DNA from 2 places in the Lysinibacillus pakistanensis genome. Region 1 is predicted to be linked to the other one. Evidence: riboswitches for the same ligand, from Rfam matches in the RefSeq annotation. Region 1 holds a riboswitch; the other holds the start of a gene.
What was found. Region 1 has a riboswitch for cobalamin ahead of QNH24_RS23245 (FecCD family ABC transporter permease). Riboswitches for the same ligand answer to the same signal wherever they lie in the genome.
Positions count from the first base shown of each region.

Region 2: another riboswitch for cobalamin. It lies ahead of QNH24_RS15730 (energy-coupling factor ABC transporter permease); the one in region 1 lies ahead of QNH24_RS23245 (FecCD family ABC transporter permease).

Region 1 is NZ_CP126101.1:4,663,799-4,671,189, reverse strand. It holds gene QNH24_RS23255 (YdhK family protein) at 1-225, opposite strand, end outside; gene QNH24_RS23250 (biotin transporter BioY) at 463-1,059, opposite strand; cobalamin riboswitch at 1,199-1,390, shown strand; gene QNH24_RS23245 (FecCD family ABC transporter permease) at 1,541-2,587, shown strand; gene QNH24_RS23240 (heme ABC transporter ATP-binding protein) at 2,592-3,383, shown strand; gene QNH24_RS23235 (DMT family transporter) at 3,523-3,837, opposite strand; gene QNH24_RS23230 (DMT family transporter) at 3,837-4,190, opposite strand; gene QNH24_RS23225 (TetR/AcrR family transcriptional regulator) at 4,264-4,842, opposite strand; gene QNH24_RS23220 (hypothetical protein) at 5,147-5,326, shown strand; gene QNH24_RS23215 (endonuclease Q family protein) at 5,529-6,695, shown strand; gene QNH24_RS23210 (S-layer homology domain-containing protein) at 6,783-7,391, shown strand, end outside.
Region 2 is NZ_CP126101.1:3,164,562-3,171,952, reverse strand. It holds gene cbiQ (cobalt ECF transporter T component CbiQ) at 1-384, opposite strand, end outside; gene QNH24_RS15735 (energy-coupling factor ABC transporter substrate-binding protein) at 387-659, opposite strand; gene QNH24_RS15730 (energy-coupling factor ABC transporter permease) at 661-1,407, opposite strand; cobalamin riboswitch at 1,542-1,726, opposite strand; cobalamin riboswitch at 1,973-2,155, shown strand; gene QNH24_RS15725 ((2Fe-2S) ferredoxin domain-containing protein) at 2,295-2,666, shown strand; gene cobJ (precorrin-3B C(17)-methyltransferase) at 2,671-4,341, shown strand; gene QNH24_RS15715 (sirohydrochlorin chelatase) at 4,356-5,258, shown strand; gene cobK (precorrin-6A reductase) at 5,255-6,016, shown strand; gene QNH24_RS15705 (precorrin-8X methylmutase) at 6,029-6,688, shown strand; gene QNH24_RS15700 (cobalt-precorrin-5B (C(1))-methyltransferase) at 6,688-7,391, shown strand, end outside.

The DNA.
Region 1 (7,391 bases):
CTTATGATTTTCTACACGCTGACCACCTGTAACTGGATCATAGGAGACAATATATGCAGTAGAATCATATGCGCCTACAATTGTTGCTTTTGCTCCCTCCATACCTTCCATATGTCCATCGGTAATAATAGCTGTGCTTCCTACTGGAAATTTAGGATTTATGGCAGTTTTCAACGCTACGGGCACCTCACCCGAGCTAGAATGGTCCATTGTTGAATGATCCATCTTTGTATTCTGCTCAATGTCATTGTCCTTTTTAGTTCCTGATTCTGTCTTGTCAGAGCAAGCTGATAACGCTAGTAAAGTAATTACTGTTAGGAAACTAATATACCAACTTCTTTTTATCTTCCTCCATTATTCCTCCTCACTATTTACATCTAATGTAGCAAATAAATGTGCAGAAATAATGGAAGGATTAAAAGAAATACACCATCTAGTAGGATTGGCGTTTTAAGAATTCAACTATTTTATTGGTATTATTTTTAATATCCTTTGTAGACGATGCGCAAAAATACCAGCAAAGACTGCTAAAATAATATCCTTTGGCAAAGGTGGCATCATCCAAAGCCAGGCCATCTTATAATTGAAAGCATCTGGAGCGCTAGCCCATAGCTTATAAGCAAAGTACATCCAATTTGTCCCTAGTAAATAATTAATAGCTGTAGCAATTACTGCAGCAACAATATAGCTTTTCTTTGTTCCGCTACGCTCAACAATCAGTCCTGCGATAAATGCAGCTAAAATAAATGTGACAATAAAGCCAAATGTAGGGCTCAAGATTTGTCCAAAGCCGCCACCAAAACGTGCAAATACAGGTGCACCAGCTAAGCCAATGCACATATATACCGTACAAGCAAGTGCCCCCTTTCTACTACCAAGAACGAGTCCAGCTAATATAGCAAAGAAAGTTTGCAATGTGATGGGGACTCCGCCTACAGACATGAAAGGGACAATAGAAGTAATATTTGCACCAATCATCATTAATGTTGAAAATAATCCAATATAGGCAATATCTACTGTTCTTAATCTATGATGAGAGTGTTCTGCAACTGTTGCCATAATTTCACTCCTGTCTATTAAAGTTATTAATAGTGTATGAAAATAAAATATTTGTGTCAACCTATAATTTATATTAGGTTAACTCAATGATAATTAATAGACTAACTACTTAAATGTATGATAGAATCGTCATAATTTTAATAGTTTGGATACTAATGGTGTGACATCTTATACAAAGTGTCACTTAAAAGGGAAGTCGGTGAAAATCCGACGCTGTCCCGCAACTGTAATGAGGAGTTTTATGATGATTTAGCCACTGTTTAAGGAACGGGAAGGTAATCATAAAACGTTGATTCGAAGCCAGGAGACCTGCCATTTAGTGATAGTTGTAATGCCCACGAGGATGAACGCATTTACGGATAATAGAAGGAAATCTTTCTGACTTTGTTGATGATTCTAGGGTATTTCTATGCATACTATGCATGAAATACTCTTTTTTATTGCTTCATATCTATTACGGTTGATTAGGAGTATTATACATATGAATAAAAAATTTATACTATTATCACTGTCTCTGTTTCTAATTCTAATCATTTCTATGACTTTGGCTGTTATGGTTGGATCTGTTTCCATCACACCACTTTATGTGTGGCAGGTTATCCTGTCCAAAATTCCAATCGTCCAAAATTTTATAGAGCAGGATTGGAGTCGCTCGCAAGAAATTATCATTTGGCAAATACGGGTGCCACGCGTCTTGTTGGCTGCCATCGTAGGAGCAGGCTTAGCAATTGCAGGAGCAGCTATACAGGCCCTTGTGCGTAATTCTATAGCTGAACCATACATATTAGGAATATCTTCAGGGGCAACAGTCGGTGCTACAGCTGTTATTATTTTAGGTGCATTTTCATTCCTAGGAATTTTTGCTCTTTCAGTATCTGCATTTTTAGGATCACTACTTGCCATATTGTTAGTGTTTTTCCTTGCTCGTGTTGGAGGAAAAATATCTGTCTTTAGACTTTTACTTGCTGGAATGGCAGTATCGTTTATTTTATCTGCTATTTCGAATTTTATTTTAATGATGGCAAAGCAAGAGGGTGGAATTAAGGCAGTTATGTATTGGATGCTTGGAAGTCTGGCTGGTGCAAAATGGAGTAATATAATTATTCCTACAGCCATTTTCATCGTCGTGTTTGCCTTACTGTGGCTCCATTATCGTCATTTAAATTTATTATTGCTTGGGGAAGAGGCAGCAGTTACATTAGGCGTCAATATCCAACAGTTTCGTTTACAGCTTATCCTACTAGTATCTTTATTAACGGGTGTGCTTGTTGCAGTAAGCGGCTCTATTGGATTTGTTGGCTTAATTATTCCACATATTGTTCGCATAATTGTAGGTTCTAACTATAAATATGTAATACCAATTAGTGCTTTATTAGGAGGTATTTTTTTAGTTTGGGCAGATGCGATTGCTCGAATTTTGATAGCTCCTGAAGAAATGCCGATTGGAATTATTACTGCTTTTTGTGGAGGACCATTTTTCATTTGGCTACTGCGCCGTAATAATTATTCTTTCGGTGAAGGAGATTAAACCTATGACATTAGAAGCAAGGCAGGTATCCTATTCCATTCAGGATCAACGCATATTGCATGAGGTTAGTATGCAAATAAGGGAAAAGCAATTTGTTGGGCTAATTGGTCCAAACGGTAGCGGGAAGTCAACCTTATTAAAAAATATGTACCGCCTATTAAAGCCTGAAAATGGTACGGTTCTGTTAAATGAGCAGGATATTTTTAAGCAATCAAGTAAAAACATTGCTAAAAATTTGGCGGTAGTAAGTCAAGAAACACCGGTTTTATTTGACTTTACAGTACATGACTTAGTAAGTATGGGAAGAACACCTCACAAAAAACTATTGGAACTTGATCAAGAACGAGATTTTCAAATTGTGAAGGATGCATTAAATCAAACAGGTATCACACATTTAGAAAAACGTAGCTTCAGCTCTTTGTCAGGTGGAGAAAAAAAACGGGTGATGGTAGCACGTGCACTTGCTCAGCAAGCACAGATACTTATTTTAGACGAGCCAACAAATCATTTAGATATACAGCATCAATTACAGCTAATGGATTTAATTCAAACTTTGCATTTAACCGTTGTTGCTGCTTTGCATGACCTAAATATTGCGGCTATGTATTGCGATCAAATTTATGTTTTACAGCAAGGTCAAATCGTTTGCTTTGGTACACCGGAAGAAGTGCTTACACCAGCATTGTTACAAGATGTATTTGGTGTTTATGCCGATATACAAACTCATCCTCTTACAGGTAAGCCGTATTTAACGTATGTATCGGAGCAATATACAAGGAAAATATTAAAATATTGATAGTATGAAAAAAGGCGTATCACTTAGTACGGATACGCCATGTTGTTTATCATTAATAGGACTGTGGTTAATGGAGGATAATGCTTCATTTACTGCAAACATTATTAATAAATTCTACCGAAGCTAGCAGCAAAATAAATTAAGATATGGCTTTTAAACCTGCTACACCAATGATAATGGCAACGATACTAATCAAACGGGTACGGTTTTTGGATTCGCCGAAAAATATAATATTTACAAGGACAGCCCCAACAGTCCCAATACCAATCCATACAACATAGGCGATGCTTAACTGTAAATAGTTAAAGGAGGCATATAATAGCGCAAAGGATAACCCAAACCCACCCACATATATAAATAAATTACGAAGCGTTTTTTTCTGACTGTAGAAGCGTAAGCCTACCACCCCGATAATTTCTGATACTGCAGCTAATAATACAAGTAACCAGCCCATTATGCATTAGCTCCTTTCTTATCATCATGATCTCTAGCAGTGTTATCGGCTAATTTAAGACCAATAACCCCTAGAACTAAAATAAACATAAAAATCGCTTTCATAGTGTGAAACTCTCCTTCAAAAATGAAAATGTCCATTAATGTGGTACCAATTGTTCCTGCCCCAGCAAAGATCGCATAAACTGTGCCAGTAGGTAGGTTTTCACATGCTTTCGATAAGAAATGGAAGTCCGTAGCGATTAAGGCTATGATAATAATCCAATGCCACCAAGAATATGCGGTATTAAAGCCAAAAATCCAAAATAATTCAAATAAACTTGTTAGTCCAACATACAGCCAATCTCTTTTCATTGTTCAATGTCCTTTCGTTTAATCATATTTATGACTGACATTCAGTCATTTATAGTGTGAAAAAGAACGCCACTTATGTGTGACGTAAGCCAAGTGCATGATGTAAAAAGTCAAGGAGTTCAAGCTTTTGCATTTTGATGGTTTCTTCTTCACTGTCATCATACAAGTAAATTTGCTCAGCTGCAGATTCTATTAATCCAATAATAAGCTTAGAAGATCGAGTAGTATTTAATGAAGGACGAATTATTCCTTGTTGTTGAGCCTCATATAAGAAATTATTCATCCATTCGTAATAGGGCGCATAAATATTTTCCCATTCTTTCATATGTTCAGTTTGAGTAATACCAGCGTAGATAAGGGCAAATACATCTCGATAGTCTTCAGTTAGTGAAAAAACAATATCGACTACTTTTTCAAGCTGCTTTGCAAAAGGTTCCTGTAAGGAAATTCCTTCTTTAATGGCAGCAATTATTTTCTCAACCATAACTTTCGCAATAGCCGGCATGACTGAAAGTCGAGATGGGAAATAAAGGTAAAATGTCCCTTGTGCGATACCTGCAGCTTTGACGATATCCGAAACTTTTGTCTTTTCAATTCCCTTTTCACGAAAAACTTCAATTGCAGCTTGAATAATTTTCTCTTCCTTTGACATGATATCCCCCGCTTTTGTCCTGCTTAATTAGTATGTTACAAAATAGTTGAAATAAAGTCAAAGAAAATGACTGATAGTCAGTCATTTTTATCTTGATTCAGCAGATCTTTACTTTGCGAAACCAACAAATGTATTGTATTCAAAGCGAAGCGATAGGTGCAGAAATCAAGATAAAATCCCCGATGGATGTTACGAATTTTGAAGTTGAAGAAGGGCTTTTTGAGGAGCATGAAAAAATCAGGCCTGAGAGATTATTGATATGCATAAATAACACTTTCTCGGGGAACTTTATGGATGAAAGGATTTGATGATAGTGGAAGAGATTAAGTTTGCACAATTAGATCAACAGCAGCTTGAAAAAATTAACGAACTGGAAAAGAAAATTGGCGTGACATTAGTGGCCTATGACTCCTCTTCAATGTCATCTCAGGGCTCAGGTGCCTTTGAAGCAAATAATGGCACGCATAACAACCATCCATCATAATGAACAAAAGAGATACCTTGCAGCAATGTGGGGTTTTTCTGTTTTATGTTGATTCAACAGATGTATATGCACCAGTTGAATCAACATAAAGCCCCGGCGGATGCACAGATTTTGAAAAGGAGCTTTTCGAGCAAGCTCAAAAAAATCAGGACACAATTACTCTATGGCGTAATTGAAGAAATAAAGGGAGTGAAGTTTAATGATGCAAGAATTTTATGCTGATTTACATATTCATATTGGACGTACTTTTAATGGACGTGCTGTTAAAATTACAGGCAGTAAAACGTTAACATTAGCAAATATTTTAGAGACTGCTAGTGCAAGAAAGGGTCTTGATATGATTGGAATAATTGATTGCCATTCTCCAGAAGTAATAGAAGAGATGACATGGATGATGGAACAAGGTTTACTCAAGGAACTGGAACAAGGGGGTCTACGCTATCAGGAAACTACTCTGATCCCAGGAAGTGAAATAGAGATTTATGATGAGAATTGTTTAGGACCTATCCATGTGCTTGCCTATTTCCCAACACTTAATCTGATGAGAGAGTTTTCAACTTGGATGTCAAATCATATGAAAAATATCCACTTAAGCTCTCAGCGAATATATTGTGATGCACGAACGCTACAACAGAAAGTTTATGAGTTAAGTGGACTTTTTATTCCTGCACACGTATTTACGCCATTTAAAAGTCTGTTTGGTAAAGGCGTACAACGGAGTTTAACAGAAGTTTTCGATCCACAGCTTATAGACGCCATTGAACTGGGATTAAGCTCGGATACCTACATGGTAAACAATATTAAGGAGCTCCAAGCCTATCCATTTGTCAGCAATTCTGATGCACACTCTCTTGGGAAGATTGCTCGGGAATATCAAAAATTACGATTAACTGATGCCAATTTTTCTGAATTGCAATTGGCACTTCAAGAGCAGCAAGGGAGAGCAATAACGGCTAATTATGGTTTAAATCCTTTACTTGGTAAGTACCATCAAACAGTCTGTGCAAAGTGTGGCGAACAGCTAGACAATATGACGACTGTCTGTCCTAAATGTAACAGTATGCAAATTATAAAAGGAGTCGCTTTACGTATTCAGGAGTTGTCAGAGCACCTTGTTAATCAACGTGTTCGTCCACCGTATATTCATCAAGTTCCATTGGATTTTATTCCAGGCTTAGGACCAAAAATGATGGACCGATTAGTAAATGCCTTTGGTACGGAGATGAATATTTTGCATCGCATCTCACTAGAACAGCTTGAACAAATCGTTCCACCGAAAATTGCCAAGATGATTGATTTGGCAAGAACAGGTCAATTAGCAATTGAAGTTGGTGGTGGGGGTATATACGGAAAAATTCAATCTGAATAGAAGCTAGAAAATGCTTGTTCTTATTTAACCCTTTTTTAGCCTTCATCTATTAAAATAGTAATCAGTAGATGTTGAAGGAGTGAGGGTATGAAATTTTCAAAGAAATTTCAATTTTTAGCTAGTAGTGTACTAGCATTGCAGTTATTAGTGCCAATAGGTGCTAATGCTGAAGAGCAGAGAGATCTTATTGCACCGAGCTGGGTGACTCAGGTAGATTATGTAGCACTAGGGGATTCATTGGCCCATGGTATGAATGAAGTGGGGATTATCGGATTAGGGTATGCCGATTTTGTTGCACAGGCTTTACAGAAAGAGGGACTCATTACTTCATATAATAAGGGCTTTGCTTATACAGGCTATACTACGAAAAACGTATTGGAAGATTTACAAAATGATGTCGAGAAGCCAGTGGTTGGCTTTGGTTATCCAAATGAACAGGTAAAGCTTCGTACGTCTATTAAGGAGGCAGAAATTATTACCTTAACAGCAGGCGCCAATGATTTAATACCAATTTTAAAGGAATCTCAAACAACAGGTATTAATGCAGTGGCAATCCTAAAGGCTTCACAAGATGCAGTCAAAAATATAACTGCTATTTTAGCAGAAATTAAAAAACTAAATCCGAACGCACAGGTTTATGTGATGGGTTATTATAATTCCTTCCCTTACTATAGTGAGGATTTACAAAAACAATTT
Region 2 (7,391 bases), 1.5 Mb from region 1:
ACTGACACTGCCTAGAACGATGAAAAAAAGTTGCTTTGCTGTAACTAAGCTTGCATTGCCCACAAAAATTGTCCAATCATTGAAAGAAAATGCCCAAATATGTGCAGGTAATTCGTTAGCCGCTGGGGCTATTGAAATTAGAATAGATAGTAAGCTAGATAGTAAAAAAAATCCGGGTAACAATAATAGTTTTAAATAATATTTCACAGGGATTTTAGCGCCTATAATGATAAAAGCACTCATTACAATAAATGTAATGAGTGAAATTCGTTCATCTCTCATGATAAGCGACAATAATAATAGTCCAAAAGAAAACAACATTTTTTCTAGCGGATGAACAGACGCTAGCTTATTCATATATGCATACTTATCAATGAGTAACATACTTAACTTTCTTTATGTTTGCCGCGCATTAAGCCAATAAAGTATCCGATAAATCCAGCACCTATAGCAGCTTGTAGTGCAAATAGTAGGCTTTCAATTTCTCCACTTGGTGGTTCCCATAAGCTTTCAAACCATGGTTCGTAGTCAGCATTTATTTCACCGATTGCTGCCTCTGCTTCACCATCTGCTCCTTCGAATTCTGCACCCTTTTGAATGAATAGAGGGATAATTGCTAATAACACAACGATAGCTAGCAGTAATAAGTTTTTTTTCATTCTAATGTGCCTCCTTTGTTGAAAAAACATGTAATGCTTTTAATTCGCTCACATTGTATTTTTTCAAGAAGTTCATCACGACTACGGTTAAAATCCCTTCACTAACAGCAAGAGGGATTTGTGTTAATGCAAAAATACCTGCAAATTTTGTGAATGACGCCATAAAGCCACCAACCTCAGAAGGGAAAGCAAGAGCTAATTGAACAGAAGTGACAATATATGTACCTAAGTCACCAAGCATAGCAGCTAAAAACACAGCTAAAGAAAATGAAAGACCCATTTTTTGCGAGCCTTTAAATACATAATAAGCAATAATTGGACCAACTACTGCCATAGAAAAGGCATTTGCTCCTAAAGTTGTAAGCCCTCCATGCGCTAAAAGTAAAGCTTGGAATAATAATACAATTGTTCCGATTACACTCATTGCTAATGGACCAAAAAGAACTGTACCGAGTCCAACTCCTGTTGGATGCGAGCAGCTTCCAGTTACTGAAGGAATTTTTAATGCTGATAAGACGAAGGCAAAGGCACCTGATAGTCCTAAAATCATTTTTGTTTCAGGGTTTGCATCGATCGTTTTACGAATTGAACGTAATCCTAAAATAATAAATGGAATAGATACAACCCACCAGAAAATGGCCCACTCAATTGGTAAAAAGCCCTCCATTATATGCATGGCGAATGCACGATTTGGCACAAATAAAAATGCCAATAAGAAATAACTAAGCTTCCAGCCTGAGAATTTCAAAACTTCTCCTCCTTACATATAGTTTTTGAATTAGCGTGCGAAAAATAAAAAACACTTCTCCATGGGAAAAGTGCATAGCTAAAACAAATAGAATTCGATTCTACTAAGCCGCACACCTATCCTCGTAGGTTGAAACGTTCACATTCTTTTCGGCAGGTCTCCTGGCTTTAGTTCCTCATTTTATAGGCCTTCCCATCCGTTGGACAGTGACATTCTCTATAAAACTCCCTAGTACAGTGGCGGGACCGCGCCGGACTTGAACCGGCTTCCCTTTTAAGCGAAATGATAAGCACTTCGCACCGAAAAAAGATGAAGTTGTGAGATTTCACGACAAAGTGTAACATAATTTTCCATCATGGTGCTATCTTTTTTTAGAAAAAATTTTTAAAATTGAGGTACAATCTAGAAAATTCTGATAAAATAAAAGAGAAATTTTTCTTTTTTCTACGAATTTTTTGATGAAATTTTAATGAAAATGTCACAATTTTAGAGAGAAATATTGTAATTTTAAAATTTTAAGATATGATAGAGACAGTTTTAAATTCATGTTAAACATACAAATTTGATATAAAAACATACATAAGTGCTTGAATATTTTCAAGATAATAGGGAAATTGGTGAAAGTCCAATACAGCCCCCGCTACTGTAATAGCTGATGAAATCGCAAATGCCACTAGTGCAAACTTGGGAAGGCGCGAAAGTAAATGGAAGCTTAAGTCAGGAAACCTGCTTATGGAATGATGCATGCAAACTTTTCGGAGGGAGAAGTTGAAGCAAAGGCGAATACCTGTAATTTATTCGACTTTATTTGGCTTCTACAAAACCTTTACTCTTCGATTAGAGTAAAGGTTTTTCTTGTTCCTAAACGTATTGAGGGGAGAACAACGATGACTACTTGGAATTTAGAGGGGATGCAGACACATCTTTTTATTTGTAATGGCAGTAGCTGTATGAAAAAAGAAGCAGAGGAAATTACGCAAGCCATTCGTGATGAGATACAGGTGCAGGCACTTGATAAAAAAATACATACAACCCGGACACGTTGTAATGGCAGATGTAAGGATGCATGTGTTGTCATTGCTTATCCGCAAGGGAATTGGTACCGTGTGCCAACAACTGAACATGCGAGGGCACTTGTGCAGGATTTACATCATGAGTCACTGCACCATGAACATGTTTTTACGCTTCGTGAGGGCACATTACAGCGGACAGCACAAACAACAGCCATTAAAGGCATCGAAAAGGTGAAAGAGGGGTAACAAAATGGCGCAAAAAGGGAAGATTTTCGTAGTTGGCTTTGGGCCTGGTGATTTTAATCATATTACGCATCGGGCTGTGGAGGCATTACAACAGAGTGATATGATCATAGGCTATAAAACATATGTAGAGCTAATTCAGGACTTAGTTAGTGCAAAATCCATTGTTAGTACGGGTATGACGGAGGAAGTATCTCGTGCGCAGGAAGCGGTACGCCAAGCAGAGGCAGGGAATATTGTTTCCGTTATTTCCAGCGGTGATTCTGGTGTATATGGAATGGCAGGGTTAGTGTATGAGGTATTAATCGAGCTTGGTTGGACGGAGGCAACCGGTGTAGAGGTAGAAATTGTTCCAGGTATTTCTGCTATCAACTCATGTGCAAGCTTACTAGGTGCACCAATTATGCATGATGCTTGTACGATTAGTTTAAGTGACCACCTAACACCATGGAATTTAATTGCGAAGCGAGTGGAAGCAGCAGCGATGGCGGATTTTGTGATTGCACTGTATAACCCAAAAAGTGGTCGACGGACAAGACAAATTGTGGAGGCCCAACGCATTTTATTAGAATATCGTTCACCTGATACACCAGTGGGACTTGTTAAAAGCGCTTATCGTGACCGTCAGGAGGTTACCATGACAACTTTAGCAGAAATGCTAGAGCATGATATTGGGATGCTGACAACGGTTATTATCGGGAATTCATCAACATTTTTCTATGATAATAAAATGATTACACCACGTGGCTATCAGCGCAAATACACACTTGGTGAGGAGAAGCAGCCATTACGTCCACACCAACGTTTAAGGGAAGAAAATGAACCATGGGCAATGAATCAAGAAACAGGAGAGGCACGCAATGACTTTGCGGCAGATCCCAACGCTAATCGTATCGAGCCCAGTTTAGCCATTTCTCCTAATCCAAAGCAAAAAAAAACTTCACTTGAGATGGCGACAGCAGCCTTAGCGATGGTCAACGGAACAAGTGAGGTAAAGGCAACGCCCAAGCTTGTGCAACAAAAAATCGAATCTATCTTTGAGTTAGCTGTGAGCCCAGGAGTAGCCAATAAATTTTTTACCCCGAAACAGATGATGACGCTAGCAGAGGTTGTCGGGAAGGATGGAACGATGGAATACACGCCAGACCATCAAATCCATTTAAAAATTCCAACAACGGAGCCAGAAAAAATTACAGCAAAGCTACTTGAGGTTGGATTCTTACTGGCTCCGATTGGGGATGTACTATCATTAAAGGCTTGTGACTTCTGTTATGGGGAAAAGGCTGATTCGATTCCATATGCCGAGGAGATTCAGAAGCAGCTTGGCGGAATGTCTTTACCGAAAACGTTGAATATTGGCTTTAATGGCTGTGGTATGGCATGCTATCGAGCAGTATTTGATGATATTGGTATTGTTTATCGTAAAAGTAAGTTCGATGTTTTTATTGGGGCAAAGCCAGTTGGTCGTACAGCACATGCTGCACAGCCAGTTGTAGAGGGACTAGAGCCTGAACAACTTATTCCGCTCATTACGGACATCATTGAAGAGTATAAAGCAAATGCCCATCCAAATGAACGTCTGTTTAAGTATTTTAAGCGTGTGAAAAAGATTCTGCATTTTACGTATCAGGACATGTCTTCAAAAATAAAAGTAGAGCCCGCTCCATGCGGTGACTAGTGAGGAGTAATGAGATGAAAGCAATTTTATTTGTCGGCCACGGGAGCCGTTTAGCAGCAGGAAATGATGAGGTGCGTACATTTATCGAGCAAATGGCACCTCGTATTGATGATAGCTTCTTAGTAGAAACGTGTTTCTTGGAGTTTGCTTCTCCAAACATTGAAGAGGGTATAACAAACTGTGTCAAGAAGGGTGCAACAGAGGTGCATGTGATTCCAATCATTCTTCTTCATGCAGGACATTCAAAGCTACATATTCCAGCAGAAATTGAGCATGCGCGTGAACATTATCCACATATTACATTCACATATGGTCAAACAATCGGTGTCCATGAAGAGATATTTGCAATTTTAGAGGATCGTTTAGTTGAAATCGGCTTCAATGCTGAAGAGGAGCAACAGGATACAGCTATATTATTAATTGCACGAGGCGGCAGTGACCCATATGCAAATGGAGACTTTTATAAAATTACACGTCTGCTATGGGAAAAATTGCCTGTGAAATATGTAGAAAGTGCCTTTATGGGGGTAACGGATCCTCGTGTCGAAGAGGGAATTGAGCGCTGTGTTAAGCTAGGTGCTAAAAAGATCATTATGCTTCCATACTTTTTATTCACGGGCATCCTAATGGAACGCATGAATGGTATGTGTCAACAATTTAACGACAAATACCCAGAGTGTGATATTCAAATTGCTGACTATTTTGGGTATCATGAACGCTTGCAAAATGTGCTACTTGAGCGTATTGAGCAGGCTGTAAATGGGACATCAACAGGTATGCAGGATTTAGAAAACTATCGAGCTTATGCAGCAGTGCATGGTCATGCGCATCATCATCACCATCATGACCATGATCACGACCACCATGATCATCATCACGAACATGACCACCACCATGAAGAGGAGTCTGTGAAATGATTTTCATGTTAGCAGGGACAAGTGATGCCAGAAACTTAGCTCTTGAAATACAGTCAGCAGGATATCAGGTAACAGCAACAGTTGTTACTGAGTCAGCAGCCTCTAGCCTTGCTGAGGTGGGTCTACCTCATTTAGTTGGACGGTTAACAGCTGAGGAAATGGCAGCAATTATGACAGAACAAGGCTATCGTTTAGTTGTAGATGCCTCTCATCCTTTTGCTGAGGAAGCTTCAAAAAATGCCATGGCAGCAGCGGAGCAAGCAAATATACCATATATTCGCTATGAACGCGCGCATGAACATTATTCTCATCCTCTTATAACGATAGTAAAAGATTATGAGGAGGCTGCTCACTTTGCAGCAGAAAAACGTGGTGTCATTATGCTAACAACAGGCAGTAAAACGCTTGCGACATTTACGAAGGTTTTACATGGTCTGGAGAATACAAGAGTGATTGCACGTATGCTACCAAGACTCGATAACATGGAAAAATGTGAGGCACTTGGTGTGGCGCAAAGGGACATAGTCGCTATACAGGGACCCTTTTCAAAGGAATTAAACGAAGCGCTTTTTCGTCAATATGATGTGACATTGATGATTACGAAGGAAAGTGGCAAGGTTGGTTCAGTGGATGAAAAGCTAGAGGCAGCACTTGCATGTGGCATTGAGACAATATTAATTGCAAGACCAAATATAAAGTATGGCCAGCAATATTCTACATTTACGGAAGTATTACAGGCAGTACAACACACACTTTAGGAGGCAATTCAGATGGATTTTAAAACAGATTTCAAACCTTTAACGGTAGACCCGGATAAAATTTACGATTACAGTTTTTCAATTATAGCAGAAGAAATGGGCGATCATGATTTTTCAGAGGATGAGTGGAAGGTTGTTCGTCGTATTATTCATGCATCTGCTGATTTTGAGCTTGGTCGTAGCGTTATTATTACTCCAGGGGCGATTGAGGCAGGTATCAAGTCTATTCTTGCAGGTCGCCATGTGATTGCTGATGTGCAAATGATCGAAAGTGGCTCAGGAAAAAAACGTTTCCAAAAGCATGGTGGGGATCTACATTGCTATATTGCAGATGAAGATGTCTCAGTAGAAGCGAAAAAACAAAATACAACACGTGCTATTATCTCCATGCAAAAAGCTGCTAAATTACATGAAGGTGGAATTTATGCCATTGGTAATGCACCAACTGCATTACTAGAGTTAATCCGTTTAATTAAAGAAGGCTTAGCAAAACCAGATCTAATTATCGGTATGCCAGTTGGCTTTGTATCTGCAGCTGAGTCAAAAGAGGAATTATTAAAATTAGAAGGTATTCCGTATATTACAAATGTTGGCCGTAAAGGCGGTAGTACAGTGACGGTTGCCGCTTTGAATGCCATTTCACTTTTAGCGGATGAACAGGCGAAAAAGTAATGGAGCGGAAGCCAAAAAAGGATCCCAAGGACATGCGTCACGGTTATACAACGGGAGCCTGTGCAACTGCGGTGGCAAAGGCAGCATTGCTAGCACTAATTACAAATGAAGAGCAGGAAACTAGTACAATTCATTTGCCAATTGGGAGAGATGCAACCTTTACAATCGAAAATTGTACGTTTGAAAACAATACGGTAAGGTGTGAAACCATAAAGGATGCTGGGGATGATCCAGATGCTACACATAAGGCACTTATTATTGGCACAGTGAGCTGGGCCGATACACCTGGCATTCATCTAGATGGTGGGATTGGTGTCGGGCGGGTAACAAAGCCCGGCTTACCAGTACCAGTTGGAGAAGCGGCTATTAATCCCGTACCTCGTAAAATGATTCATAGTACTGTACAGGGGGTTCTTGACGATTTTCAAATTAAGCGAGGCGTCAACGTTATTATTTCTGTCCCAGATGGTGAAGAAATTGCGAAAAAGACCTTAAATGGTCGTCTGGGGATCATAGGTGGTATTTCCATTTTAGGCACAAGGGGAACCGTCGTGCCTTTTTCGAGTTCCGCTTATATGGCAAGTATAGTGCAAGCAATAAGCGTTGCTAAGGCAGCTGGCTGTGAGCATTTAGTCATTACAACAGGGGGACGCAGTGAAAAGTACGGAATGGCGCAGTACCCTAATCTACCAGAAGAAGCTTT